DNA from 3 places in the Rhizobium sp. PvP014 genome. Region 3 is predicted to be linked to each of the others. Evidence: predicted binding sites of a transcription regulator. Region 3 holds the regulator's gene; each other region holds the start of a gene.
What was found. Region 3 encodes LexA, which represses DNA repair genes until DNA is damaged. Its sites were predicted from a motif close to TGTTCNNNNTGTGTTCNG; they were not measured.
Positions count from the first base shown of each region.

Region 1: J3A65_RS06390 (sel1 repeat family protein) is a predicted target of LexA. The motif match lies at 7,956-7,973, and genes of this name have one in related genera.
Region 2: J3A65_RS21170 (ImuA family protein) is a predicted target of LexA. The motif match lies at 8,171-8,188, and genes of this name have one in related genera.

Region 1 covers NZ_JAGIOT010000002.1:370,686-380,544, reverse strand. The annotation lists gene J3A65_RS06430 (porin) at 1-198, opposite strand, end outside; gene J3A65_RS06425 (porin) at 538-1,587, opposite strand; gene J3A65_RS06420 (porin) at 2,006-3,076, opposite strand; tRNA gene J3A65_RS06415 (tRNA-Ser) at 3,436-3,526, opposite strand; gene J3A65_RS06410 (HpcH/HpaI aldolase/citrate lyase family protein) at 3,612-4,409, opposite strand; gene J3A65_RS06405 (FAD-dependent oxidoreductase) at 4,440-5,660, opposite strand; gene J3A65_RS06400 (hypothetical protein) at 5,893-6,240, shown strand; gene J3A65_RS06395 (pyridoxal phosphate-dependent aminotransferase) at 6,362-7,471, shown strand; gene J3A65_RS06390 (sel1 repeat family protein) at 7,662-7,928, opposite strand; gene J3A65_RS06385 (DUF2147 domain-containing protein) at 8,450-8,800, shown strand; gene amn (AMP nucleosidase) at 8,968-9,859, shown strand, end outside.
Region 2 covers NZ_JAGIOT010000002.1:3,446,437-3,456,295, forward strand. The annotation lists gene J3A65_RS21130 (AbrB family transcriptional regulator) at 1-131, shown strand, start outside; gene J3A65_RS21135 (gluconokinase) at 189-710, shown strand; gene J3A65_RS21140 (TetR/AcrR family transcriptional regulator) at 895-1,551, shown strand; gene J3A65_RS21145 (FAD-binding oxidoreductase) at 1,553-2,851, opposite strand; gene J3A65_RS21150 (glutamine synthetase family protein) at 2,853-4,211, opposite strand; gene J3A65_RS21155 (FAD-binding oxidoreductase) at 4,267-5,514, opposite strand; gene J3A65_RS21160 (MDR family MFS transporter) at 5,801-7,267, shown strand; gene J3A65_RS21165 (hypothetical protein) at 7,362-7,652, shown strand; gene J3A65_RS21170 (ImuA family protein) at 8,249-9,007, shown strand; gene J3A65_RS21175 (DNA polymerase Y family protein) at 8,925-9,859, shown strand, end outside.
Region 3 covers NZ_JAGIOT010000002.1:834,981-844,839, forward strand. The annotation lists gene lpxA (acyl-ACP--UDP-N-acetylglucosamine O-acyltransferase) at 1-605, shown strand, start outside; gene J3A65_RS08725 (LpxI family protein) at 605-1,492, shown strand; gene lpxB (lipid-A-disaccharide synthase) at 1,492-2,670, shown strand; gene gltA (citrate synthase) at 2,706-3,995, opposite strand; gene J3A65_RS08740 (ComEC/Rec2 family competence protein) at 4,289-6,838, shown strand; gene lexA (transcriptional repressor LexA) at 6,819-7,538, opposite strand; gene J3A65_RS08750 (VOC family protein) at 7,566-8,606, shown strand; gene kdsA (3-deoxy-8-phosphooctulonate synthase) at 8,611-9,456, shown strand; gene eno (phosphopyruvate hydratase) at 9,585-9,859, shown strand, end outside.

The DNA.
Region 1 (9,859 bases), 460 kb from region 3:
ATCAAAACGGACGCGACCGCCGACCTTGAGGCAGGTTTCGGTGCCTGGAATGTAGAAGTAGCCGGTGCCGAACGCGTCGCAGACGCGGACGTATTCCATGGGTTCCGGTTCGGCGGCGACGATGGCGTCGGCGGCCTGAGCGCCGGAGACTGCTGCGAGGGCAGCAGCGGAGCCAAGAAGAAGGCTCTTGATGTTCATTTTGTAATCTCCAAACAAACGCAGATGAAACAATGCATGTCGTAAAACAAGGTCGTCCATGGAAGCAGGAATCACCCCGAGTCGCGTGGTCGGCTGCCGAGACGCTAGTCGTCGATCAACTTTGCGGCAACGAAATCGGCACTGTTGTGTCCATTAGCGCCTCAATCGAACCGGTCGGTGTTGCAAGCATTCATCAGTTTGTTCGTGTGTTCTAAATCGCTGAAGAGCGGACGATGCTGCGTTGCAGCGAATCATCAAGCGGCGGGCCGAATCAAACGCCGAAACGCAAAAGGCCCGGCAGAAGCCGGGCCTTTCGTAAAACCAAATCCTTTTAAAGGATCAGAACGTGCGCTGAAGGCGAACCATACCAGCGAACTGGTCTTCGTCGATTGCATCCCAGCTCGTGTAGGAGATTTCTGGCTGAATCAGGAGGCCGGAAACCGGGGTCCACTGAACGTTACCAGTTGCTGCGAAGGTTTCGTTGTCCGTGTAGGAAAGCTGTACGTTTGCAGCAACCTTGTCGGTGAACTTGTAGCCTGCGCCACCCCAAACAGCCCAGTCACCCCAGCTGGTGCCGACGCTGTCGCCAGGCGCGTACTTGTTGGTGGTGTCGCCGTCTGTGTTCCAGCCACCGAGAAGGAAGGCCGAGAATGCGCCGAAGGTGCCGGAGATGCGCGCCTTGATTGCGCCTTCTTCCTGCGACTCGTCGTAACCACCGACGAGCGAAGCAGCGAACGTGCCGCTGTCGTACTTGATACCAGCAACAGCATCCGGCCAATCGCTTGCGCCGCCTGGGATGTCGTTGTCGTTGGTGCCGTCGTCTTCGAGCGAGACTACAGCCTTGAAGCCATTGCCACCGTCAAAGGTGTAGGTAACCTGGTTCAGTTCGAACGGACCGTAGGAGATCACGTCATCGTTGATGACGTCGCCAGCGTAGCCGGAGAAGGACGAATACTGCGAGTCAGCAAGACCAACCAGGAAGCCACCCCAAGTGATGTTGGCTTCGATCAGACGCGTGCGCGTGTTCTCTTCGAAAGTTTCCGAGTTGTGCGGGTTGTAATCGAAACGAGCAACGATACGGGTCTTCAGTGCACCCCATTCGGTGTCGGAAGCTGTGTCGAGCGAGATGTGCGCGCGGCTGTTGGTGTACAGGCCATCGCTGTTTGGCGTGTAGGCATCAGCATAGCCTGCGTCGAAACGAACGTAACCACCGATCTTGAGGCAGGTTTCCGTGCCCGGGATGTAGAAGTAACCCGTGCCGAAAGCGTCGCAAACGCGGACGTATTCCATTGGCTCCGGCTCAGCAGCGACGATAGCGTCAGCAGCCTGGGCGCCGGAAACTGCTGCGAGAGCTGCAGCGGAGCCGAGAAGAAGGCTCTTGATGTTCATATTTGACCTCCAGTCAAAGTTTCATAAGGGGTGAGTAGCTTGCTGGAGCCAGCACATCTGCCCCTCCCCGCGACTCAAGAAACGGCGACGAACCGACGCGCTTCATGTCCCGAAGCTACGAGACCTTTCCAATTGTGACAAGTAAATCACAAGCTTCGATGCGCGTTTTTGGTGTTTATTTGCAAAAGTGTTGCAACGTTTCATCGCATTGGTTTCGAGCGTTAACCAACACTTAATAAACGGGCCGGGAATCGGCCGTCCGCGACGCGTCGAGGAACTGGTGACCACCTCAGTCGCGGGAGAGAATCACCAGACGGCCGCGACCGATCGCGACAGAAACAGCCGGCAGTTTCATTGCCCAAACGACAAAAGGCCCGGCGTGAGCCGGGCCTCCCGTGAAACAATCCTTGGGTAAGGATTAGAACGTGCGCTGAAGGCGAACCATACCGGTCCACTGATCGTCGTCCATCTGCGCGTTGTCGACGCTCGTGTACGAAACTTCTGGCTGGATCAGGAGGCCCGAAACTGGGGTCCACTTGACGTTTGCCGTAGCAGCAAGAACTTCGGAGTCGGTGTAACCAACCTGTACGTTAGCAGCAACCTTGTCGGTGAACTTGTAGCCAGCGCCACCCCAAACAGCCCAGTCACCCCAACCAACGACTGCGTCGCCGTAGTTCGTGCCTGGTGCGTACTTGTTGATGTCGTCGCCGTCCGAGTTCCAGCCGCCCATGAGGAAGGCCGAGAATGCGCCGAACTTGCCGGAGATGCGGCCCTTTACAGCGCCTTCTTCCTGCGATTCGTCGTAACCGCCGACGAGCGAAGCAGCGAACGTGCCGTTGTCGTACTTAGCGCCGAGAACTGCATCCGGCCAGTCGCTTGCGCCGCCTGGGATGTCGTTGTCGTTGGTGCCGTCGTCTTCAAGCGAAGCAACAACCTTGAAGCCGTTGCCAGCGTCGAAGGTGTAGGAAACCTGGTTGAGTTCGAAAGGACCGTAGGAGATCACGTCATCGTTGATGACGTCGCCAGCGTAACCCGAGAACTGCGAGTACTGGGAGTCAGCGAGACCGACCAGGAAGCCGCCCCAAGTGATGTAAGCCTGGTTCAGACGTGTACGTGTGTTCTCTTCGTAATCGCCGAACTGTGGGTTATGCGGGTTGTAGTCGAAGCGAGCTACGATCTTGGTCTTCAGAGCGCCCCATTCGGTGTCCGAAGCTGTGTCGAGCGAGATGTGAGCGCGGGTGTTCGTGAACGAACCTTCGCGGTCAAGGCGGTAAGCTTCGTTGTACTTAGCGTCGAAACGAACGTAACCACCGATCTTGAGGCAGGTTTCCGTGCCCGGGATGTAGAAGTAACCTGTGCCGAAAGCGTCGCAAACGCGAACGTATTCCATTGGCTCTGGCTCAGCAGCGACGATCGCGTCAGCAGCCTGGGCGCCGGAAACTGCTGCGAGAGCTGCAGCGGAGCCGAGAAGAAGGCTCTTGATGTTCATATTTGACCTCCAGTCAAAGTTTCATATGGGGATGGGTCTTTTGCTAAAGGCCAGCGTTCCCTGCCCGTCCCCGGGACTTTGAAAACGGACGAACCACCGCCGCGCTTCCGTGGTTCAAATTACAAATGCAGGCCGCGCATGCAATCGCGAACTGGCCATCCGCACCTTCTACCCACCTGCTTCACAAACCCGTGTTGCCGAAAGAGCACAAAAGCACCTCGGGCGACCGTTAAAAGTTTACACATCGTTAAGAAACACATTGGAAAGCAGCCACTTAGGCTTCGCGCAAGGTTCAGCGAACTACGCGCGCAACAGCGATTCTAGGATCGCAAATCGATTGGGATTTTGAAGTTTGGGAATGGCGGAGAGGATGGGATTCGAACCCACGATACGGTTTTGCCGTATACTCCCTTAGCAGGGGAGCGCCTTCGACCACTCGGCCACCTCTCCGGTCCGGCCTGATTATTTCGGAACGTTGCCGATTGCAAGGTCTTTCGCAGGCCGATCCCGATTCGAGAGCGGAATAGGCGTGGAATCAGTAGCTGGCAGGCCCTGCCCCGCCCGAACCGCGTCCATAGCGACCGGCGAGCGTCTTCAGGGCAGAGGAATAGAGAGCGACATCGGCGCCGACGGCCACGAACGTAGCGCCGAGATCGAGATAGCGGCGGTTGAGATCTTCGTCGAAGGTCAAGATGCCGGCCGGTTTGCCGGCGGCGACGATTCGGCGAATCGCGTTCTCGATCACGTCCTGCACTTGCGGTGCACCGATCTGGCCGCGAAACCCCATGTCGGCGGAGAGATCGGCCGGGCCGATGAAGATGCCGTCAACGCCTTCGACCGCCGCGATTCGCTCGATGTCATCGATCGCCGCCATGGTTTCGACCTGCACCAGAAGGCAGATCTCGTCTGCAGCCGTGTCTGTATAGTCTGCGATCGCGTTGAAGGCGGAGGCGCGGGCAACGGCTGCACCCACGCCGCGCTTTCCCTCCGGCGGATAGCGGACGGCATCAACCAGTGCTTTCGCCTGTTCGGCCGAATCGACCATCGGCACCAAAAGCGTGCGGGCGCCGATGTCGAGCAGTTGCTTGATCATCCAGGTTTCGCCCATCGGCGGGCGAACGACGGCTTCCGATGAGGAGGAGGACAGGGCCTGCAACTGCGCCATGATGCTGCGAAGATCGTTGGGCCCGTGTTCGCCGTCGATGACCAGCCAGTCGAAACCCGCATGGCCGGCAATCTCCGCCGGCAGCGGCTCGGCCATGTTGAGCCAGAGGCCGATCTGCGGCAGGCCGGCTTGCAAACGAGCCTTGAAGGCGTTTTTCGGTGCCGGCATGGTATCTCCTTTTAAAAAATGCTGTCTTTATTACGCGAGCAACTGCTTGAGGTCGGTCGCCGGATCGGCGATCAGCGCCTTGTCTGCCGTCAGGCCGTTATCCAGCAGCTTCTTGCCGGTCACATAGGCCTTGGCGTCGTTGATCGCATCCACCGCGATCAGGCGGCCCTCGCGGAAATACCAGATCGAGACGCTGCCTTCCCGGCTGCCCGGCCGCATCACTGTCTCGTCGTAGCCAAGGTTGAACCCGGCGATCTGCAGCTTCACGTCATACTGGTCGGACCAGAACCACGGCTTTGCCTCGTAGGGCTCGGCTGACCCGGTCAGGGTCGCGGCAACCGATTCGGCCTGGTCGACTGCGTTCTGCACCGACTCGAGACGGATATTGGTGCCCTTCCAGGGCAGCATGGCGCAATCGCCCATGGCAAAGATTGCCGGATCGGACGTGCGAGCATAGTCGTCGACGAGGATGCCATTGCCAACGTCGAGGCCGCATTGCTGCGCCAGCCGGTCGTTCGGCGTGACGCCGATACCGACGATGACGAAATCGATATCGATGACCGTGCCATCGGACAACTCGGCCCCGCGAACCCGGCCGTCCTCGCCGATCAGGCGGGTGAGGCCTGTCTTTTCCCGGATGACGACACCATGCTCGGCGTGAATGGCCCGCATCACGTCGGCGGTTTCCTTCGACGCGACTCGCTGGAGAATGCGGTCAGCCATCTCGATGAGCGTAACTTCAAGCCCGAGATGGCGGGCGACGGCTGCGGCTTCGAGGCCGATATAGCCACCGCCGATGATCAGAAGCCGGCGACCTGCCTTCATCTCGTCGGCGAGGAGATCGGCGTTGCGCTTGTCACGGACGGTAAAGACACCCGTGAGATCACCGCCGATGCTGGCTGGAAGGGTGCGCGGCGTCGAGCCGGTAGTCAGCGCCAGATGTTCATATTCGAGGACAGACCCGTCCTGCATTCGGATCGTCTTTGCATCCCGGTCGATTTCTTCGACAAAGGTCGAGAGCCGGAGCTCGACATCGTGTTCCGCAAACCAGGTTTCCGGGCGAAACGTCAGGCGGTCGAAACTCATCTCGCCCATCAGGTACTTCTTGGACAGTGGCGGCCGCTGATAGGGAATGACATCTTCGGAGCCAATCATCGTGATCGGCCGCTCATCCTTCAGCGCTCTCAGCTTGGCGGCGAGCGCGAACCCGGCCTGCCCTGCCCCGACGATCACCAATCTACCTGCTGCCACGCCCTGCTCCCATCGCGAAAAACTCGCGGCTGAAGGGGTAGCGCCGCCCCGGCGACCCGTCAACAGCCCGATTTCGGCACACTAACGGTGCAACTTGCGCAACGCGTGATCATGACGCGACGAAAACGCGCAGATCAGCGGCATTTTACCCATCTGTTTCAGAATGATTCATAAAAAGAGGAATAAAGTCATAGTCGAGGACGAGAACAAGGGAGGCGATCTGCCGGGTACGATGATGAAGGATACCGCACACGACCATGCTCATACGGGCGATCGGGCATTTGAAAAGTTTACGATAGACCGGCCTGGCCGGATCATCTTTGTCGGACACCATCTCTCGACCAATACTGCCTTCCGATGCCTGATCCGGACAATCTCTCTTTATGGCGCCGAACTGGACGTCAGTCCCAGCCTGCCGGTACCGGCCAACTTCTTCCTAGAAATCCTCGGCATTCACGACGAAATCGGCTGCACCGTGATGCGTCGCGAAGAGGAGAAGGTCACGGTCGCCTTCAACATGCTGATCGATGCGGAATTCCTGCATCACGTCATCCGGCTTTCGTTCGAAACGAGCCACTAAGCCGGGTCGTCGTCAGGGGCATAGTTTTGCTTCATGCGCGCCATCAGCGGCCTTGTCCGCCCTTGCACGCCGTTCAAAGCCCCCTATTGTGTGCGGACTTTTTGAACCGGATCCTGATATCATGTCTTCATTCTCGCGCTTCACGCCTCTCGTCGGCGCTCTTCCCGCGACCGTTCCCTTTGTCGGCCCCGAGGCCATTGAGCGCGCCAGAGGGCGTGCCGTGCAAGCCCGAATTGGCGCCAACGAGAACGGGTTCGGCCCTGCCCCGTCAGTCATCGAAGCCATGAAGTCCGCAGCCGCAGACAGCTGGAAATATTCGGACCCGGAGAATTACCAGCTGAAGCAGGCGCTTGCCGCGCATCTTGGCTGCAACGCCGAAAACCTTGCGATCGGCGAAGGCGTGGACGGTCTGCTCGGCCAGATCGTGCGGATGGTGATCGAGCCCGGAATGCCTGTCGTCTCCTCCTACGGCGCCTACCCGACCTTCAACTTTCATGTGGCCGGCCATGGCGGTAAGCTGGTAACAGTGCCCTACCGCGACGATCGTGAAGATCTCGACGCCCTGATGGACGCCGTCATCCGCGAAAACGCGCCGCTCGTCTATTTCGCCAATCCCGACAATCCGATGGGCAGCTGGAATGACGCGGAAAAGATCGTGTCCTTCGCGCGGGGCCTGCCGGAAAGCTGCCTGATGGTGCTGGACGAGGCCTATTGCGAAACGGCGCCCGATGGAGCGACACCGGAACTCGCAGCGATGATCGACCTGCCGAACATCATCCGCACCCGGACCTTCTCCAAGGCATATGGTCTGGCGGGTGCTCGCGTTGGCTACACCATCTCGACGCCCGACAACGCCACCGCGTTCGACAAGATCCGCAACCATTTCGGCATGAACCGGGTCGGCGTGGCAGCAGCACTGGCGGCACTGAAAGACCAGGATTATCTGGCTGAGGTGATCGACAAGATCAAAGCCTCTCGCGACCGGATCTCGGCGATCGCCCGGGCCAACGGGCTCGAGCCGCTGCCATCGGCAACCAATTTCGTGGCGATCGACTGCGGCCGCGATGGTACCCATGCGCGGGCGATCGTCGACGGTCTGATGGAGCACGGCGTCTTCATTCGTATGCCGGGCGTGGCACCTCTCAACCGCTGCATCCGCATCAGCGCAGGACCGGAGCAGGATATGGCATTGCTGGAAGAGGTGCTGCCGAAAGTTCTGAAGGGTCTCTAGAACAGAAAAAGACCGCGCCGGCCTTGTTTCTGCCGGTCGCGGTCTTTTGATCTTCAGCGGCTGCGGTTTGTTGCCGGGAACAGCTCCGGTTCGCGCCGCGTCTCCATCCCGTTTTCTCTCTGGTAGGCCCGTGTTCTTGATCGCCGGCCTTCTTCTGGGCCGGTCGCATGACTGAATATGCGCTTGCGCGTTAGTGGATGGTCATCCATTCGCGGGCTGCGCGCAGCGCTTCTGCAAGCTGCATCTTGGTCATCGTCGCGGCGAGATCGGCGCGCAATTCGGCGGCGCGGTCGCAGCCCTTGATCGCGGCGATGTTCAACCACTTGTGGGCAGAGACCAGATCGACCGGGCAACCCCGTCCGGTCGCATACATCAGACCCATGTCGCAGAGAACGTCTGCGCGAGCCTCGCCACCCATGGTGGCCATTTCGGAAGCATTCATTTCAAAGCGTGCCATCGGTTCGTATCCCTGTTTCGAGAACGTTGTTCTTGTCGTCTGCCCTGTTTTCCGTCGGGACCGTCGCTGTCTTGTGCAGCTTGTTATCGGCCCTTCCGGGGTGGCGGTTTGTGCCGCTCTTTGATGATTTGAGTATCGGCCAAAGCTTGCAAAAAGCGCCTAAAAAGCATGATTAATTTGCTGAAAACAAAGTGCAAACGCTTGGTAAACTTGGTTTTTTGTTAAACATCGCGGCCCTTGGCTATTAAGGGTTTTGCGGACATTTTTACGAAAAATTCAGATCTGGATTTCAACCCTTTCTTCACCACGAATTCGGGTCGCGTTTTCATCGCGTCGAAATAAACGCGCGTCGCTCGGCGAAAACGGCGGGAGATTCGGCTGATATTCCGCCCCATGCGCAGGCTCAGGATATTTACCTTTACGTGTGCGTAAGCTAGATTTTCCGCTGTTCGCGCGAGGAGGTGCGAACGCTCAGACATATGACCGGTGCGGAAGCGCCGGCTCCGGGAGGGAAAACCATCATGAAACGCATATCGATACTTGCAGCCGCCGTTTCGCTTGCCGTATTCGGCATTGCTGGCACCAGCCATGCGGCAGAAGCGATCGAGGGGAACTGGAAGACCGCGAGCGGCGAGACGGCCGAGATCGGCAAATGCGGCGGCGCCTTCTGCGTGACGCTGAAAACCGGCAAGCATGCGGGACGGCAGATCGGCAAGCTTTCGCCCAAGGGCAGCGACTATACCGGTGAGATCACCGATCCCGAGGCGGACAAGACCTATAGCGGCTCCGGCTCGGTTAGCGGCAATTCGCTTAAGATGAAGGGCTGCGTGATGAAGATCCTCTGCAAGTCGCAGACCTGGACGCGTCTCTGACGCTATCGTCGAGAAAGCCGCAGCAGCGTCTGCGATCCCGGCAGTCACCTCTGTAACGGGTGGGCCGGGATAGCAGTGCAGGTCTCGCCGGCGATTGGGGATGAGATCAGGCTATTATCGCCGTCAGCTGTCGTTTGATTGTCGAAAACTTCCCATTATAATAGCGCATGAACACACGAATCTCTTCACTCCCCGCCCTTGCTTTCATCAGCCCGAGCCCTGTCGCGGCGCAGGCTTTCGACAATGCGGAAGCAGCCGTCGATGCGCTGACAGCGCTTTACGAGCGCAACACGTCCTTCCTGATCGATGCCTTCGGCGCACTTGCGAAGGGTGCGGCCGTGACCGGTCGATACCGCGCCTGCTATCCGCAGGTGATGATCGAGACCACGTCGTTCGGCCATGCGGATTCGCGTCTCTCCTATGGCCACGTGACGTCCCCCGGCGTCTACACGACAACGGTGACCCGGCCGAAACTGTTTCGCCATTACCTGATCGAGCAGCTCGATCTGCTCATTCGCAACCACGGCGTTCCCGTGATCGTGTCGGAATCGACGACACCGATCCCGCTGCATTTCGCATTCGGCGAAGGCGCGCATATCGAGTCGTCCGTCAGCAACGCGATGGCCGACATCCCGATGCGCGACCTGTTCGACACGCCGGATCTCAACAATACGGACGATCTTATCGCCAATGGCGAATACGAGGCCCCGTTCGGCGAGCCTGCGCCGCTTGCGCCGTTTACCGCGCAGCGCATCGATTATTCGCTGGCAAGGCTCAGCCATTATACCGCGACCGGGGCAGAGCATTTCCAGAATTACGTGCTGTTCACGAACTACCAGTTCTACATCGACGAATTCGCCGCCTGGGCGCGTAAGCTGATGGCGGAAGGTGGCGACGGGTATACGGAGTTCGTGGAGCCGGGCAACATCCTCACCACCGCCGGCAACGACCGGCCGGAGAACCCGGGCACGATCCGGATGCCGCAGATGCCGGCCTATCACCTCAAGAAGGGCGATCATTCCGGCATTACTCTCGTGAATATCGGCGTCGGGCCTTCCA
Region 2 (9,859 bases), 2.6 Mb from region 3:
CGACCTATGTCGGCGCCCATCACGTCCTGCGCCTGATCTTTCTGTCGATCCTGATGCCGTTTGCGCTCGGGCGCGATGAAACGGGTCCGGGCAAGTCCGCGACTGGCGTTGAAGATCGCCGGGACTTGTGATCTGTCGCTCAATGCGGTTGAAGGAGACCGGCTGTCGATATCAAAGAGGAGCAACCAATGAGCAAACAGGCTGGCAGAGCCATCATCGTCATGGGCGTCAGCGGCGCTGGAAAGAGTTCCGTCGCTGAGCGTCTGGCAGAGAGCCTGAATTGCCGCTTCATGGAAGGCGACAGTCTGCATCCGCAGTCCAATGTCGACAAGATGGCGCAGGGAACTCCGCTCACCGATGAAGACCGCTGGCCCTGGCTCGACGTGATCGGCGAGAAGATCGCCGAGGCTCTCGCGCGTTCAGAAGACCTCGTGGTGACCTGCTCTGCACTGAAAGTCGTCTACCGCGAACGGCTGCGCAGCGCTGCGGGTGGCAAACTGACCTTCGTGTTTCTCAAAGGAAGCCAGGAGCTGTTGAGCCGCCGGATGGGCGAGCGCAAGGGCCATTTCATGCCGACGTCTCTGTTGCAAAGCCAGCTCGCCACGCTGGAAAGCCCCGAGGGTGAAGCAGGCGTCGTGACCGTCGACATTGACGCCACGCTCGACCGCATCGTGGCAGATGCCGTAGCGGGGCTGACGGATACGATATGACACGCGATCCTAATTCAAGATAAACTGTTTGAGTGTCGAATTATTTTCAAAATTCTAATGCTTTCGGTGATCCGACATGCCTGACTTGCCGTACAACGCAAACTTATAATGTAACTATGCTGCCAGGTGCCTCTCTTATCGCCCCGTCCAGTATAGGCAACAGGGCGTACGGAGAGAGTTGCGGATGCGAGATTCGATGCAGAGTGCAGGCGGGAGTTCACTTCGTCGGGTACCGAAACAGGAAAGAAGCCGCGAACGCATTGATGATATCCTGAAGGTCTCGATGGAGCTGATCGGCGAAAAGGGTATCGATGCGGTCACGATGAAGGAGATTGCGTCTCTTTCAGGCGGTCCCATCGCCTCCGTCTACCAGTATTTCCCCAACAAGTCGGCGATCATCGCCATGCTCCATGAGCGCTATGTCGAGGAAGTCCGCGGTATCATCGTCGGACATATTCCGCAGATCTCGACGGCTGAAGACGCGCTGGATGCAACGGACGTTCTTTTCGACCTCTATTACACCCGCATGCGCGAAAAGCCGTCGACGCAGGATCTGTTGAACGCCATCCAGGCCGACAAGGCGCTGGCAGACCGTGACATTACCGAAACCCGCTTCCAGGCCGACCTCTTCTTCGAGATCACCAAGCGGTTCGTCAGCGAACAGCTTTGGGAGAACTACGCCCGCACACTGTTTCTTATGTTCCACATGGCCGCGGCAACATTGCGTCTGGCGCTGATGGTGACGGAAGACGAGGCAGCCAAAATCGTTGCACAGTTCAAGTCGATCGTGCGGGCACAGTCGACCTATTACTTCAAAGGCAGTTTTCCCGTATCGTTGTAAGCTACAGCCCGAGTTTGTCCCGCATGCCGTACCACCATGCTCCAAGCGCGGTGAGCGGCACGCGAAACGCCCGCCCGCCCGGGAAGGGTAGGTTGGGCAGGGATGCCCAGGTATCGAACCTCTCCGCATGGCCGGCCACCGCTTCGCCCAGGATCTTGCCGAGCAGATGCGTGGTAGTCACGCCGTGACCGCTGTCGCCGTGCGAGAAGAACACGGTGTCGGAAAGCTTGCCGACATGCGGAATGCGCGTCAGCGTGAGGGCAAAGTTGCCGCTCCACGCGTAGTCGATCCTGACATTCTTCAGCTGCGGGAAGGTCTTGAGCATGTTCGGGCGGATCACGCCCGTCAGGTCCTTCGGGTCGCTGCCGCCATAGCCGATGCCGCCACCGTAGAGCAGACGGTTGTCGGCGGTGCGGCGATAGTAATCGAGAATGTAATTGGCATCCTCGACGCAGTAATTTGCGGGCAGAAGGCTCTCGATCAGGCCCGCATCCAGCGGCTCCGTCGCCATCACCTGGCTCGAAACCGGCATCATCTTGCCATGGATCTCCGGCAGCAGCGGCGATAGATAGGCGTTGCCGCACACCAGTACATAGGATGCGGTGACGCGGCCCCTGTCGGTTCTGACCACGGGCTTTGCCGTCTGGTCGATGCCCACCACCCGCGATCCCTCGAAAATCCGCGCGCCCAGGCTTTCGGCGGCTGCCGCTTCCCCAAGCACGAGATTGAGCGGATGGATATGGCCACCCTTCCTGTCGATCATGCCGCCGGCATAGCGGTCGCTTTTCACATAGCGCCCGACGTCAGCCTTCGAGACCATCTCCAGCCCGTCATGGCCGTGCTGTTCCCAGACGGCCTTGTGCAGCTCCATCTCGCGCACCTGCTTGTCCGTAAAGGCCGCGAAGAAACCACCGGGCACGAGACCGCAGTCGATCCCGTAGTGCGCCACGCGGCCGCGGATGATCTCGCCGCCTTCGAGCGACATCGCGCCAAGCTGCACGGCCTTGTCGCGCCCGTAGCGTCCGGCGATCGTTTCCAGATCGCGGCTATAGCCGTTGACGATCTGCCCGCCATTGCGGCCCGACGCGCCGAAGCCGATCCGCTCGGCCTCCAGCACCACGACGGAATAGCCGCGCTCGGCCAGTTCGAGAGCGGCCGAGATGCCGGAAAAGCCCGCGCCGATCACGCAGACATCGGCCTCGATCTCGCCCTCGAGGGCAGGGCGCACACGCTTGTCATTGGCCGAGGCGGCATACCAGGAATTGGCGTGGCGGGGATTGTCTGCGGGTTTGAAAGCCATCTTACACCGTCCTGATATAGGCGTCGTATTCGACGTCGGTCACCCGCAGAGAAAATTCCGACAGCTCCTGCTGCTTGCAGGCCGTGTAGAGCGACCGGTATTTCGGCCCGAGCGTCGCGTAGGCGAACGTGGAGCGGGAAAACTGCTGCAGCGCATAGTCCCAGTTGGTCGGCAGCGGTTCGTGGCTGATCGCATGGTCGTCGCCGGTAATCGCCCCGCCCGGATTGCGCTTTTCCTTGATGCCGGCAAGGGCTGCACTGAGGATCATCGCCAGCACAAGATAGGGATTGGTGTCGGAACCTGCAACGCGGTGCTCGATGCGGGTCGCCGGCTTCGACGCGGTGATGACGCGCACGGCGGCCGAGCGGTTGTCGAAGCCCCAGGAGGCATAGGTCGGGGCATGTTCGGAAGGGCGCAGGCGCCGGTAGGAATTGGCATGCGGGGCAAACACCGCCATGCTTTCCCCCATGTTTTCCAAAAGCCCGCCCACCGAATGAAACAGCGCCTCGGACGGCCCGTTCTCGCCCATATAGACATTGCGGCCGTCGCTATCGATCAGCGAGAAATGCACATGCATGCCGCTTCCGGCCTGCGTGCCATAGGGCTTTGCCATGAACGTCGCGTCGAGATCGTTGGCGCGCGCCACGCCTTTGACGATCCGCTTGAGGAGCACCGCATAATCGGCAGCCTTCAGCGCGTCTGGCACGTGGTTGAGGTTGATCTCATACTGGCCCGGGCCGTTTTCCCGCAGTGTCGTATCGGCCGGTATCCCTTGCGCCCTCGCTGCGGAGGCGATGCCGTGGAAGACATCCTCGAAATCCTGCAGCTCGGAAATCGAGAGCACCTGTGTCTGGCCCGTATGCCAGCGGCCCTCGCGTGAATTCGGTGGCCGCACCGGGTCGATCGCCGAACGGATCGGGTCGATCAGGTAGAATTCCAGCTCCGTCGCCACGACCGGCGTCAGGCCGATCCGCTCGAAACCTTTGAGAACATTCGCCAGCACCTGGCGCGGATCGCCGTAAAATCCGGTCCCGTCCTGCTCGTTCATGCCCAGTAGAACCTGCGCCGTTGGCCGCTTCAGCCATGTCACGCGCGACAGTGTGTCGGCGATGGGAAAGCAGATGCCATCCGGATCACCGGTGCCCTCCGCAAGGCCCGCGGCATTGACGTCGCGTCCCCAGACGTCGAGCGCGTAGACCGAGCGCGGCATCGCCATGCCCTTCGAAAGCACGTCGAGCGCTCGTTCGCGCGGGATCCACTTGCCCCGCGGCACGCCGTTGACGTCGATCACGAAGGCTTCGAGAACCTCGATATCGGGATTGTCATCGAGAAAGGTCCGGGCTGTATCGATCGTATCCATGAAAACACCGGTAGCCCAGACTTTCTCCTGCCGCTAGACCAAATGAAGAAGAGGGTCAGACGTTAAACCGCTCCGGCCTGTAAGCGGATATGTCGATCCGGGTCTTTTCGCCCATCATCGCTTCCGCGATGACCTGACCCGTGACCGGACCGAGCGTCAGGCCGTGATGCGCATGGCCGAAGGCGAACCACAATCCGTCGTGACGCGGCGCCTTGCCGATGACAGGCATCATATCCGGCGTGCAGGGGCGGGCACCCATCCAGGGCTCCTTGTCCAGCCGCTCACCAAGCGGAAAGATCTCGCGTGCCACAGCTTCGGCGCGGGCAAGCTGAACCGGTGTCTTCGGCGCATCGCGGCGCGCAAATTCGGCACCGGTCGTCAGCCGGATCCCCTGGTTCATTGGGGCCAGGAAATAGCCGCGCTCTGCATCCATCGTCCAGCCGTTGAGTTTCGCATTGCCCTTTGGCGCATAATGCATGTGGTAGCCGCGCTTGACGCCGACGAGGAAATTGTAGCCGAGCGGCTTGGTCACCGTGTCCGACCACGGACCAAGTGCGACCACGACATCCTTCGCCTCGACCACGCCTTCGCCGGCAATGATGCGCCAGCCGGTCGCGGTCTTCGAAAGGCTCTTTGCGTCACCCGTCAGCACCCGACCGCCAAGCTTTTCGAACAGCGCCACATAGGCACGCGTCAGCGCGAGCGGATCCTTGACCGCCCACGGGTCTTCCCATTTCAGCGCGCCGATGAAATCGTCGGAGAGATTGGGTTCCGCAACCGCAAGTTCCGCAGGCGTCAGAACTTTGAAGGAAAGGTCGTATTCACGCTTCAGTCGGTCGGCCTCGCGCACCGTCTCGTCGAGCTTGGCCTGCGAGCGGAACACTTCCTGCCAGCCGTTCTTGGCAATCAGATCCTCGGCGCCCGCCTCGCGGATCAGTTCGTCATGGGTGGCGATCGAATGCTCGATCAGCGGCGCATAGGCGCGGGCGATCAGCTCATGCCTCGGCACATTGGAATGCCACCAGTATTTTGCCAGAAACGAGGAGACCGACGGCATCGCGCTCCAGTGAAAATGCGCGTCGATGCGGTTGTTCCTGGCATAGCGCAGGATCTGGGCGAACTGCTGGGGAAAGCTGTAGGGGACAACGCCCTCGCGCTGGATCAGGCCGGCATTGCCGTAGGAGGTTTCCATCCCGGGCTCCCTGCGGTCCACCAGGGCGACCGATTTTCCCCGTCGCGCCAATTGCAGAGCCGTCGAAACACCGATGATGCCGGCGCCGAGAACGATCACATCCGCTGCCATGATATTGAATCCATATGAGATAACTGAGCAGGTCACCATGACGCCGGGTCAGGCGCAGCGCAAATGAAAATTGCAGCGGTCGCCTGGATATCCAAGGGGTGAGGAGCGCTTGTGGAACTTGATCTAAATCAAATATAGCTTGACGCAACCAAGTTTGCGCTCCTAAGTCGATGACGCACTGACGGCCACCAGAACTTGCAGATGCACGCTTTGCAGACGCAATATCCTGCCGCGACCGCCGAATTTCTCTCTTGTCGCGCCCTCCGTCAGGGCTTCGGATTCATTCATGTCTGAAAAAGTCTCACATCGCGGGCTCGTCGTAGCCGCGATCATGGCAAGCATGGCGATGATCGCCATCGAAGCGACCATCGTCTCCACCGCCATGCCGCAGATCGCAGCCCAGCTCGGGCAGCTCAATCTCTACAGCTGGGTGTTTTCCGCTTTCCTCCTGTCGCAGACCGCGCTGACCGTCGTCTTCGGCAAGCTTTCCGATATCTACGGGCGAAAGCCGATCGTGCTGGCTGGCATCGCCGTCTTCCTGGTCGCCTCCATCCTCTGCGGATTTGCCTGGTCGATGCCGTCGATGATTGCCTTCAGACTGCTCCAGGGCATCGGCGCCGGCGCCATTCAGCCCGTCGCTATGACGGTGGTGGCCGATCTCTTTCCGGGCAGCCAGCGTGGAAAGGTTCAGGGCTATCTGGCCAGCGTCTGGGCGCTCTCGGCCGTGGTTGGCCCGCTGCTCGGCAGCGTCATCATCCATAACCTGCCCTGGGCCTGGATCTTCTGGATCAACGTGCCGGTAGGTCTCGCCGCTGCCGCAGCGTTCATCCTGTTCTACCACGAGGAAAAGCACACCCGGACGGTCTCGATCGATATCCTGGGCGCCGTGCTGTTTGCCGTCTCCATCTCGGCGCTGATGATTGGCCTCACGGTCTCCGAGACCGGATTGTCGACGTCCGCGATCGTCTCCTTCGTCCTGTTCGCCGTGTCGCTTGCGCTGTTCATCTGGCAGGAGCGCCGCGTCGAAGAACCGATGGTCGCGCCGGATCTCTGGCTCTACCGGCCGATTGCGGCCGCCAACATCTCTGTCTTCTTCGCCTCCATGGCGATCATGGGGCTCACGACGTTCCTGCCCATGTATGTGCAGACCGTGCTCAACCAGTCGCCGCTGGTGGCGGGCTTTGCGCTGACCATGCTTCTCTTGGGATGGCCGTGCGGCGCAACGATCGCTTCGCGGAACTTCACCCGGTTCGGGCTGCGGCCGATCATGCTGGTGGGCGCCGTGTTCGTCCCCGTGGGAACCTTCCTCCTGACCCTGCTGACGCCATCCAGTTCGGCGGTGCTTGCGGGTGCCGGCTCGCTCGTCATGGGCTTCGGCATGGGCCTTCTCAATATCGGCGCACTGATCCTCACCCAGGGAAGCGTCGCGGCCTCGCAACGCGGCAGTGCCACGGCGTCGAACGTGTTTTCCCGCAACCTCGGCAGCACGCTGGGCGCGGCGATTCTCGGGGCGGTTCTGAGCTGGGGCCTTGTCCATACGACCAGCGGACAGGCGATCACGACCGACCAGCTGCGTGCTCTCCTGAACGGAACCGGTCTCGTGAGTGGCGATGCCGAAGCGGTTCGCCTTGCGCTGCAGGACGGCCTGCACGCGACCTTTCTGACCATGCTCCTGTTTGCCGTCCTGATCGTGCCCGCTTGCCTGTTCGTGCCCCGCGATGCCGTCCACAAGGACGAGCCCGTGCGGGCCTGAACCTTGAAATCTGGCGCCAACATGCCCATTTCGCTGTGAACGGGGCCCTATCGGGACCGATATCGTCACAACGACTATTAAGGTGGGTGGCACGATGCAGCAGATGACAAAGACAATCCGGGACCTGACGATCGAGGAGCGCGAAGACGCGCTGATCACCATGGCGCACGCGCTTGAAGGCGCTGCCAGAGAAGCCCTGGTCGAAGGTAACCGCCAGTTCGCTGCGATCTCCGGCAACATGGCCGAAGCGATCTTCATCAACGCCGATCAGCTTGCACGCGATCACGTCGAGGAAGCCGAACAGGTTCTCGAACAGGCCGTCCAGATCATGGTCGAATATGAGGCCGAACACCCCTACCGGATCGTCAGCACCGCGATCCACTGAGGACGGCGGCACGGCGGGCGACGGGCAACCTTGCCCGCCTCCCGCATTCTCTCGCAGTGGAGAAGACGCCACCTGATGCGGCAAGCCTTCACTGGTCTCCTATACAAAACGTCTGACATTGAACGCCTGCAAATCCAACGTCGAGTTCCTCGGCGATGGCGCAGATGGTAGCGTTGTGCTCCTTGGTGTCTGCGGGAATGGGAAAGAGCCAAAGGGCGGCGGCTCGTGGGCGGATGGCCGCAGACGGCCATAGTTCCGTTTGAGCGCGAGTGTTCATCCCTTAGGCTCTGCCACACATCGCCGTTACATTCTTGATATGCAGATTGGCGATTTGAGAACGGAAAGTTCTCACGGTTTTCGTGTCGCCCCAGCTAAGATCAAGAACATGCAAAAAATCTCAAGCACTCCATCGAGCCTCTCAAGCCGCCTACAAAGCTGATTCAGAACGATGAATCTTCACCGGCGCTAAAATGCCGAGAGCTATCCCGTTCTGACCCCGCTTGACTCTTCTGTCGCGTCGGAACAGAAACAGAACACCAACATTCTTTGGGACTTGAAGTCCTGTGCAACGCGAACCTTGAGGAGGGCCGTGAACGATGTCGCATGCCCCTGCCTCAAGGCTTGTCGAGGAACTGAGAGACCGGATTGCGCATCTGGAAGGCAGCGTGTCGCGCAAGGCGCTTGTGCTGCCCTTCGGGGTGCCTGACGTCGACGAGCGATTACCGGGCGGGGGGCTTGCCTATGGCGCCTTGCATGAAATTGCAGGCGGCGGGGCGGGTACAATCGATGGTGCCGCGGCCGCCCTGTTTGCGGCAGGTATTGCGGCCCGGGCCAAGGGAAAGGTTCTCTGGTGCCTGACCCGGCCGGATCTCTTTGCGCCGGCGCTGTCGCAGGCCGGGCTTCACCCCGACCGCGTCATCTATTGCGAAGCCGATAAGGAGGAGGACGTGCTTGCCTCGATGGAAGAGGGGCTGTCCTTCGGGGGATTGGCGGCCGTCGTCGGGGAACTGGTGAGGCTGCCGATGACCGCGTCGCGGCGTCTTCAACTGGCTGCCGAGAAGACGGGGACGCTCGGCCTGGTCGTCCGGCGCTGGCGACGGCAGACGGAGGCCTCCGACTACGGTCAGCCGACGGCGTCCACAACACGCTGGAGGATCAGCACCCTGCCGTCCGAGCCGCTTCCTGTCGCCGGCGTGGGACGGGCGAGGTGGCTGGCGGAATTGATGCGGGTAAAGGCGGGGCAATGTGCCGAGTTTGAGTTAGGAGCCTGCGATGCCGAGGGTCGTGTCTGTTTACTTCCCCTATCTAGCAACGGATCGGATACGTCGGCATGGCGAGGAAGCCGTGTCGGTTGACCAGCCGCTGGTCGTGGTCTCGCGCAGCGGCTCGAAACGCTGGATATCGGCAGCCGATACGGCTGCCCGCAAGCTGGGCCTCAAAGTCGGCATGGCTGCCAGCAAGGCACAGGCGATGATTGGCAACCTTCATATGGTGGACGCCGATCCCGTTGCCGACGCCGCAGCCGTCGAGCGCCTGGCGCTATGGGCGCTTCGTCAATACAGCCCCGTCGTTGCCGTGGATGGAACGGATGGCATCGTCATGGATACCGAAGGTGCCGATCACCTTCAGGGTGGTGAAGAGCTGCTGATCTCCGGCGTTGTCAACGGTCTCCGCGGCAAGGGCCTGACGGCACGTGCCGCTGTCGCCGATACCTGGGGCGCGGCGCATGCACTGGCGCGACTGACGACGAACGAAACGACGGTGGTGCCGCGCGGTGATGTCACCAAGGCCGTGATCGGACTTCCAATCCACTGTCTGCGGCTTGCGGCAGATACGATCCAGGCATTGCGCATCCTGGGTATCGACACGGTAGGAGAGCTGTCGGCACTGCCGCGTGCGCCGTTGACACTGCGATTTGGTCCGGAGGTCGGACGCCGTCTCGATCAGCTCTTCGGCCGTCTTGCAGAACCCATCGATCCGTTGCGCACGCCGGATCTGGTCGAGGTGGCGCGCAATTTCCAGGAGCCCATCGGTGCGTCCGATACGATTGCAAAATACGTCCGCCGGCTGGTGGCGCAACTGACCGCAAAGCTGGAGGAGCGGGGGCTGGGCGTCCGGCGCTCCGATCTGATCATCCATCGCGTCGACAACACACGCCAGTGTCTTCGAGCAGGACTTGCCAAGCCCGTGCGTGATCCTGCCCGCCT
Region 3 (9,859 bases):
GTGGTGTGTCGCAGAGCCTTCACGAAGCTGGTGAGGATTCGAGCCTGACCATTGGCGACAACTGCACGATGCGCGAAGGCGTGACGATGAACACCGGTACGACGGGCGGTGGTGGCAAGACGGTCGTTGGTGACAATTGCCTCTTCCTTGCAAATTCGCACGTCGCGCATGATTGCCAGCTCGGCAGCCATATCATCATGTCCAACAACGTGATGCTGGCTGGTCACGTGCAGGTCGCCGATCGTGCGATCCTGGGCGGTGGCTGCGCCGTTCACCAGTTTACCCGCATTGGTCGGCAAGCCTTCATCGGTGGGCTTTCCGCCGTCAACTACGACGTCATTCCGTTTGGCATGCTGAACGGCAATCCCGGTCTTCTGGGTGGCCTGAACGTCGTCGGCATGACCCGCGCCGGCATTGATCGCGCAACGATCCATATCGTTCGTCGCGCATTCAAGAAGATCTTCGAAGGCGAGGCAAACGTTCGCGCCAATGCCGCAGCGATCCGCGACGAGTTTGCCGATTGCCCGGAGGCCATGGAAATCATCGATTTCATCACAGCCGATAGTGACCGCGCGATCTCATCGCCTTTCCGCAGGAAGGGCTGATGGTCGCGGCCGGCGCCCCTGGCCAAGCGCGAGAGGGCCGGCTGGCGATTATCGCCGGTAAAGGCTTTTTGCCAGCCTACCTGGCGGATGCCGCACGTGTTGCAGGCGAAGATCCGTTCATCATCCAGCTGAAGGATGAGGCGGATCATCGCTTTGACGGGTTCGACCATGTGTCGCTGGGCGTCGGCGATCTCTCAGGGATCGAGAAGAGTTTTCGCGAAAGAGGCATCCGTCGCGTAGTGATGTCGGGCGGCGTCGCAAGGCGCCCCGAATGGCGCGACATTCATCCAACCTTCAAGACCCTGATCAAATTGCCCTCCGTCGTGCGCACACTGCTATCAGCCGGCGATGACGCAGTGCTGCAGATGGTGATCAAGTTGATCGAGGCCATGGGTTGCGAAGTTCTGGGTGCCCACGACATCGCGCCGGGCCTGCTGGCGAAGGTCGGTCCGCTTGGCCAAGTGTCTCCAGGCGGTGACGATCTGCGTGACATCGAACGCGGTGTCGAGGCTGCGAGCGCACTCGGCAATCTCGATATCGGCCAGGGCGCTGTCAGCGTCGGCGGCCGCGTTGTGGCACTCGAAGGTGTCGAGGGAACCGACCGGATGATGCAGCGCGTTGCCGAACTGCGCGCCGAGGGGCGTATCTCCACGCGCCGCAAGGGCGTGCTTGTCAAGCTCTGCAAGCTCCACCAGGATATGCGCGCGGACCTGCCCACCATCGGGCCATCCACCGTCGAACATGCCGTCGCGGCCGGGCTGGCGGGCATTGCCGTGGAAGCGGGCAGGGCGCTGGTGCTGGAAGAAGCAAAGCTGATCAAAGCTGCTGACGCCCACGGCATTTTCGTCTGCGGCATCGATCAGGCCCTTCCGTCGAGAGGATTGTGATGAACCAAGGTTTGAAGGTTGCGATCATCGCCGGCGAAGTGTCGGGCGATCTCTTAGGGGCAGACCTCATCGCAGCACTGAAGGCGTCCTACGGCGGTCCCGTCGAACTGATCGGGGTGGGCGGTGATGCACTGTCGGCCCAAGGCCTTCAGTCGCTGTTCGATTTCTCCGAATTGTCGATCATGGGCATCACCCAGGTGCTCGCGCGTCTTCCCAACCTGATCCGTCGCATCAACCAGACGGCGGCTGCGATCGTCGCCGCAAAGCCCGATGTGCTTGTCATCGTCGATAGCCCTGACTTTACCCACCGAGTGGCAAGAAAGGTGAGGGCGGCACTGCCGGATCTGCCGATCGTTGATTATGTCTGCCCGAGCGTCTGGGCCTGGAAGGAATATCGTGCCAAGGCGATGCTCTCCTATGTCGACCTCGTTCTTGCCGTCCTTCCCTTCGAGCCGGAAGCGATGCGACGGCTGGAGGGTCCGAAGACAGTGTTCGTCGGTCACCGGCTGACCAATGATGCGGATCTCCTGAGGGTCCGTGCTGCGCGCGCCGAGAGGCCGGTCAAGACCTCCGCCGACAAGAAGACGATCCTCTTGCTTCCGGGCTCCCGGTCAGCCGAAATCAAGGCACTCCTACCCGTGTTCGGCGAGGCTGCGCGCGAGTTTGCGGATCGCAATGGTGAGACCCGGTTCCTGCTTCCGACGGTACCGCGCCGGGAAGAACTGGTGCGTAAGATGGCCGCAGATCTGCCGGTTCATGTCGAGATTACCACGGATACAGCCGGAAAATGGGCTGCCTTCGCAGAGGCGGACGTGGCGCTGGCGGCTTCAGGGACGGTTATCCTGGAACTGGGGCTTGCGACGGTTCCCGTTGTCTCAGCCTACAAGACGGACTGGCTGATCAAGCTTCTGGCCGGCCGCATCAAGATCTGGACCGGCGCGCTTCCGAACCTGATCGCCGACTACCCGGTCGTTCCCGAGTATGTCAACGAGGTCGTGCGACCCGGAAGCCTCAGCCGCTGGGCGGAACGTCTGTCCGCCGACACGCCGGAGCGCCGTGCGATGCTCGACGGGTTCGCACTTGCCTGGCAGAGACTGGACGTCCCTGTTCCGCCTGGAGAGGCCGCAGCAGGTGCGGTACTCGAACTGTTAGACAACAAAAAACCCGTTCATCGCTGAACGGGTTTTTCTTTTCGCAAAGCCTAATTCAGCGCCTAGCGCTTCGAAACGGGCGTGTAGTCACGCTGCGCTTCGCCGGTATAGAGCTGGCGCGGACGACCGATACGCTGCTGCGGATCTTCGATCATTTCGGCCCACTGGGCGATCCAGCCGACGGTACGCGCAAGCGCGAACAGAACGGTGAACATCGTCGTGGGGAAGCCCATCGCCTTCAAGGTGATGCCCGAATAGAAGTCGATGTTCGGGTACAGCTTCTTTTCGATGAAGTAGGGGTCCGTCAGAGCAATCTTCTCGAGTTCCATGGCGACCTGCAGAAGCGGATCGTCCTTGTGACCGAGTTCCGCCAGCACTTCATGCGTGGTCTTCTGCATGATCTTGGCGCGCGGATCGTAGTTCTTGTAGACGCGGTGACCAAAGCCCATCAGACGGAACGGATCGTTCTTGTCCTTGGCACGGGCGATGTATTCCGGGATCTTGTCGACGGTCCCGATCTCGGTCAGCATGTTGAGCGCTGCTTCGTTGGCGCCGCCGTGAGCGGGGCCCCAGAGGCAGGCAATGCCGGCAGCGATACACGCGAACGGGTTTGCACCCGAGGAACCTGCAAGGCGAACCGTCGAGGTCGACGCGTTCTGTTCGTGATCCGCATGCAGGATGAAGATGCGATCCATGGCGCGCGACAGGACCGGGTTCACCTTGTATTCTTCACACGGCACGGCAAAGCACATGCGCAGGAAGTTGGAGGCGTAATCCAGGTCGTTCTGCGGATACACGAAGGGCTGGCCGATATGGTACTTGTAGGCCATGGCGGCGAGCGTCGGCATCTTGGCGATCATGCGCAGCGACGCAACCATCCGCTGGTGCGGATCGGTGATGTCGGTGGAATCGTGATAGAAGGCCGAGAGAGCGCCCACGCAACCGCACATGACGGCCATAGGATGCGCATCGCGGCGGAAGCCGGTGAAGAAGCGGCTCATCTGCTCGTGAACCATGGTGTGCATGGTTACGCGATGATCGAAGTCCTTCTTCTGGGCAGCCGTCGGCAGTTCTCCGTAGAGAAGCAGATAGCAGGTTTCCAGAAAGTCACCCTGTTCAGCAAGCTGCTCGATCGGGTAGCCGCGGTGCAGGAGAACACCCTTGTCGCCGTCGATATAGGTGATCTTGGATTCACAGGATGCAGTCGACGTGAAGCCGGGGTCGTAGGTGAAGGCACCGGTTTGCTTGTACAGGGCTGCGATATCGATAACATCCGGCCCAATGGTGCCCGATCGCACCGAGAGGTCGACTGTCTTATCACCAAGTACGAGATTTGCGCTTTGTTCCGTCATTCTGATCCTCCAACCTGTTGGCGGCATGGCGCCCAGAAAGCGCCATAAGAGTTAAGCGTCGCAAGTTAGCTATATGATCCTAAAGGTGATGCCAAGCGCTCCTGCGACATTTTGTGCAGCGCGAAAATAATTTAGGCAGGCCACGTTTAAAAGATGCCCAACCTCATGGTGTAAGAGGCCGTAACGTGAAGGAAAACCGCAGCTTGGCGAATGTGTTGACGAGGAGAATATAAACGCGCAGGTTGCGTTTATCAATCACCGTCTCTGCAGCGGAGCCGGCGGGATAAACCATCATGGCGAATGGCGGAGCGATTTTTGAGGCAGCCAGCAGCAAGCCGGTGATGCTTGCTTCGACACCCCACGCAATCGCACTCTGGATGCCCGAATCGGCATCGCAGACAATGCCCGCGGAAGTCCGGAATGATGGTCGAAACGACCATCATTCCGAGGATGTTTTCAGGGTATACGTGGTCAGAGACCGGCCCGTTTCCAAATGGCTGTGCACGTCGTTGAGCGAGGAGGTTTCCCACGGTCATGGGTTCCTCTTCCTGCCTGTCTTGCTGGGTGCCGGCGCTGCGATCTGGTTCGCACTTCCTTGGACGCCATCGCCATTCATTCTCGCAACCATGCTTGCGATCTCGATGGTGACCGCAGGGCTGACACGGTATCGCGCGCATCAGCTGTCTCGTGCCAACCTTGTACTCTGCATGCTTCTCTCCGGTTCTGCGCTGGCAGCGCTCGAAACCTGGCGGTGTTCGACGGTCGTGCTCGATTCGCCCGTCACGACGACCATCAGCGGGATTGTCGAACGACGCGAAGCGGATGCACAGCGCCGCTGGCGCTATATCGTGAGGATCGAGCAGACATCTGAGCCCACGCTCGGTCGTCCCCCGCAGCGGGTGTCGCTTCTTGCCAGAAGCCAACACGAACCTGCAGACATCGGAGAGCGCGTTTCCGGCCGTGCCCGTCTGTCGCCACCCTCTGGCCCGGCGCTTCCCGGATTGAACGATTTCGCCTTCTCCTCCTACTTCGATCAAATCGGGGCCGTTGGCTTCTTTTACGGCGCGCCTAGCGTACAACCCGCGATCGATGACCAACCCGGGTTATGGTCGGACATGCAGCGAGGGCTTTTTGCGCTTCGCAGCGCAATCGGCAATCGCATCCGCGATACGGTCAAGGGGGATGCGGGCGCTTTTGCTGCCGCAATCGTGACCGACGAGCGCCGTGCAATTTCCCGTGAGACGACCGAGGCGCTTCGTCTGTCCGGGCTGGCCCATATCGTCGCGATCTCAGGCCTGAACATGGCGCTGGCAGCCGGTATCTTCTTCGTCGGCGTCCGCTCCGTCCTGTCGCTGTTTCCAGGCTTTGCGCAGGCCTATCCGATCAAGAAGTTTGCCGCGTTCGGTGCGCTTGTCATGGCGACCGCCTATTACCTGATTTCCGGGTTCGGGGTTTCCGCCGAGCGGGCCTATATCATGATGGCGGTGATGCTGGTCGCCGTGCTCGTCGATCGACCCTCCATCAGCCTTCGCAACGTCGCCCTTTCGGCAATCATTATCCTCGCCATCTCGCCGTCGGAGATTTTGGGTCCGAGTTTCCAGATGTCGTTTGCGGCAACCGCGGCACTGGTGGCAGGGTTCGCCCTCTGGACGCGATATTTCGCGAAAGGTAGGGAGGATACAAAAGGTAGCAACCGGTGGATAACGGGTGTCGCGGCGACGTTCCATTTCATTGCCGGGATCGTGGTGACGTCGCTGATCGGCAGTACTTCGACGTCGATCTATTCGATCGAGCATTTCCACCATCTGACCACCTACGGCCTCGCGGCCAATCTCGCGGCCATGCCGATCATTTCCTTCGTGGTGATGCCGGCAGGGCTTGTTGGCATGTTGCTGATGCCGTTCGGGCTGGATGCTCCCTTTCTGTTCATCATGGGCGAGGGGCTGCGGATCGTCATTCGCATTGCCGAGATCGTTGCCGCATGGGGCGGCGATATTGCCATCGGCCGGCAGAACCCGCTTTTCCTGCCGCTGGCGACGGCAGGCTTTCTGCTTCTGACGCTGCTGCGCACGCCGCTGAGGCTGACAGGCGCGCTGTTCATGGCGGTGGCTTTGCTCTTTGCGGTCCGCTCAGGCTCGGCGCCGAGGCCTGATATCGTCATATCCGAAGACGGCGCGTCAGTGGGACTGATACAGGATGACAAGATCACCCTCAATCGAACCCGGCCGCCGGGATTTATCTACGATCAATGGCGGCGAGCGCTGGTGCTTGAGACCGGAGAACAACCGCTCGCCTTGCCGGTTCTTGCCTCTTCGGAACCAGCGCGAGGTGCCAGCCTTGCGAAAAGTGATGACAGACGACCTAGACCACATTCGCGACCGGATTTGACGCGCCGGGAAATCGAATATGTCAGGGGCTTTCTTCAAGCATTCACGCCCGGACGATTTGCCTGTCTGCCGAAAATCCTGTGCGCGGCGCAGACTGCTCAGGACATCCGGATCGTCACTGTCGAAGACAACCGATACACCGGTCTTGCCTGCGATTTCGGTCGGATCATCGTCTCGCCCGGCGCACGCTTCGATACTTGCCGCTCCGGCGCCTTGCTTCTCAGCGGGCGGACGTTGCGCCGGACTGGCGCACTGGAAATCACCATTATTCCGAACGCGACAGCGCCAGACATCAAGATTACGGCGGCGATGCGAGACAGCGCACAGACCTCAAGCCGTCCGTGGACCGTCCACCGGTTCTATGACTGGCGAACGCGACAATTCGACTTTGGCATCCCGGAGGCTGTTGCTGCGCATCTCCGGGATAACAGCGTTCTTAATGATAGCGGCGAATAAGGCCGACAAGCTTGCCCTGGACCTTCACCCGGTCGGGCGGGAAGATGCGGGTCTCGTAAGCGGGGTTCGCCGCTTCCAGCGCGATCGATGCACCCTTGCGGCGGAACCGCTTCAGGGTCGCTTCTTCCTCATCGACCAGGGCAACGATGATATCGCCCGGACTTGCGGTGCTGGCATTCTTGATGATGACGGTATCACCATCGAGGATGCCGGCATCGATCATCGAATCGCCCTTCACTTCGAGCGCGTAATGATCGCCGGAACCCAGCATCTCGATCGGAACGGCGATGTCGTGGGTGTTGTTCTGGATCGCGGAGATCGGCACGCCGGCAGCGATTCGACCCATGACCGGGATGTTTGTCGAGAACGGATTGTCCGCCATGACCGGCGCCGGCTTCTGAGCGACGACCGGTTGCGTTTTGCCGAGGCTTCCCTCGATGACACTGGGAGAAAAACCCCGTCGCGGATGAAGGTTCGCCACATAGGCGTCAGGCAGCTTGATCACTTCGAGCGCGCGTGCTCTGTTCGGCAGACGGCGAATAAAGCCACGCTCCTCGAGCGCGGTGATCAGCCTATGGATGCCGGACTTCGATGCAAGGTCGAGAGCGTCCTTCATTTCGTCAAACGACGGCGGCACGCCTGATTCTTTCATCCGCTCGTGGATGAACAGAAGTAACTCCTGTTGCTTGCGTGTCAGCATGGACGGGACCCTCAGAATTGGAAACAAATGCAGAACGGACGCTATATGTTCTATCTGTGTTCCGCAAGCCCCAAATTTTTGCTCAAGAATAGTCTCATTTCAGCGTTCGATCACGTATTCAGTTCGTGCGCAGCACTTGCCGAGTTTCCCGCGATAGCCAATGTTCTGCGGAATAAGACTTTGGGGGTGTTAGTGGGTAACAAGTCAGTCGATCATTTGGTTCTGCCCGTTGCAGATCTGGCGTCAGCGCGGGGGAGGTTGACCGCTCTCGGCTTTACTGTGGCACCTGAAGGTGTTCACCCTTTCGGCACAGCTAATGCCTGCATATTCTTCGCGGATGGCTCGTATCTCGAGCCGCTGGGCATTGTGAACCGTCGGCAAGCCTCGCTTGCGGCAAAACGAGGCAACGTGTTCACCGATCGCGACATCCGCTTCCGCGGCCAGCGGAAAAGGGAAGGTCTATCGGCGGTGGTCGTCGGGACGCAGGATGCAGCGGCCGATCATAGCCGTTTTGTGGACGGGCACATGTCTGCGGGCGAGATGCTTCAATTCTCCCGCCCGATGCAGTTGCCCGATGGTGGGGAGAGCGAAGTCTCATTCCGTCTGGCGTTCGCGGCAGTTCCCGAGGTCGATGACATCTTGCTGTTTTCCTGCCAGCGCATGGCCGCATTACCGGCAGATCGCGGTGGTCTTGATGAGCACGCAAACGCCGTTACAGGCCTTCGAGAGATCGTCTTTTCTGCAGATGACCCGCTGGAGTTTCTTCCGCTTTTCGAAACCGTGTTCGAGACGCAACCCGAGCAAGGGAAAGACGGTCTGCGGATCGAAGCTGCCAATGCCAGCATCCGCATTCAATCCAACGACACGTTCAGCGACGAGTTCCGGTCTTCGATGAAGCCCTTGTTATCGTCGCGCCTCGCTGCGCGCGGGATCATCTTCAAGACCGCCGATCTCGCCGTGACAGAGATCACCCTTGCTGCTAATGACGTCGCATTCATCCGCAGGGATGGCCGCGTGATCGTGTCGGCAGCCCCGGGGCAAGGTGTGGTATTCGGTTTCGAGGAATAGTGAAATGACAGTCTCCGCCAATTCTGAAGTGTCCGTGGGCGAGGGGAGTTCGAAAGTCGTTTTCTCAAACACGGCAAAGCTCTCGCTGATTGCCGGTCCCTGTCAGATGGAAAGCCGTGATCATGCGTTCATGATCGCCGGCACGCTTGTCGAACTCTGCAAGAAGCTCGGCATCGGCCTCGTCTACAAATCCTCCTTCGACAAGGCCAATCGCACGTCGATCTCCGGCAAGCGCGGCATCGGCCTGGACAACGCGATGGCAATCTTTGCCGATCTCAAGAAGGAATACGGCTTTCCGGTTCTGACCGACATCCACACGGAAGAGCAGTGCGGCCTCGTGGCCGACACGATCGATATCCTGCAGATCCCCGCCTTCCTGTCGCGTCAGACCGACTTGCTGGTCGCGGCTGCAAAGACGGGTTGCGCGATCAACGTCAAGAAGGGGCAGTTCCTGGCACCCTGGGACATGAAGAATGTTCAGGCGAAGTTCCTCGAAAGCGGCAATCCCAATGTGATGCTCTGCGAGCGCGGTGCGTCGTTCGGCTACAACACTCTCGTTTCCGACATGCGTTCGCTGCCGATCATGGCGTCGCTCGGAAGCCCTGTTATTTTTGACGCAACCCATTCCGTCCAGCAGCCAGGCGGCCAGGGCGGCTCTTCCGGCGGCCAGCGCGAGTTTGTCGAAACGCTTGCCCGTGCAGCCGTCGCAGTCGGCGTTGCTGGCGTCTTTATCGAAACCCACGAAGACCCTGACAATGCGCCGTCTGACGGCCCGAACATGGTCCACCTGAAGGACATGCCGCGCCTTCTGGAAAAGCTGCTGGCCTTCGACGCCATCGCAAAAGGCTGACGGCGTCGAAAAACCGCCGAATTGACTGGATTGTAATCCGCGTGTCATCGACGATCGCACAATGTCGATGACACGCCTGTTCGCTGAGCCTGCGAATTCAGGCTCGCACATCAACCGAGGAGAGACCCTTGACCGCCATTACCGACATCATCGCTCGCGAAATTCTGGACAGCCGTGGCAATCCGACCGTCGAGGTGGATGTTTATCTGGAAGACGGCTCGATGGGCCGCGCCGCCGTTCCGTCGGGCGCCTCCACGGGCGCGCATGAAGCCGTCGAACTTCGCGATGGTGGCAAGCGCTATGGTGGCAAGGGCGTCGAAAAGGCTGTCGAAGCCGTCAACACCGAGATCTTCGACGCGATCGGCGGCTTCGATGCCGAAAGCCAGATCCACATCGACAAGAC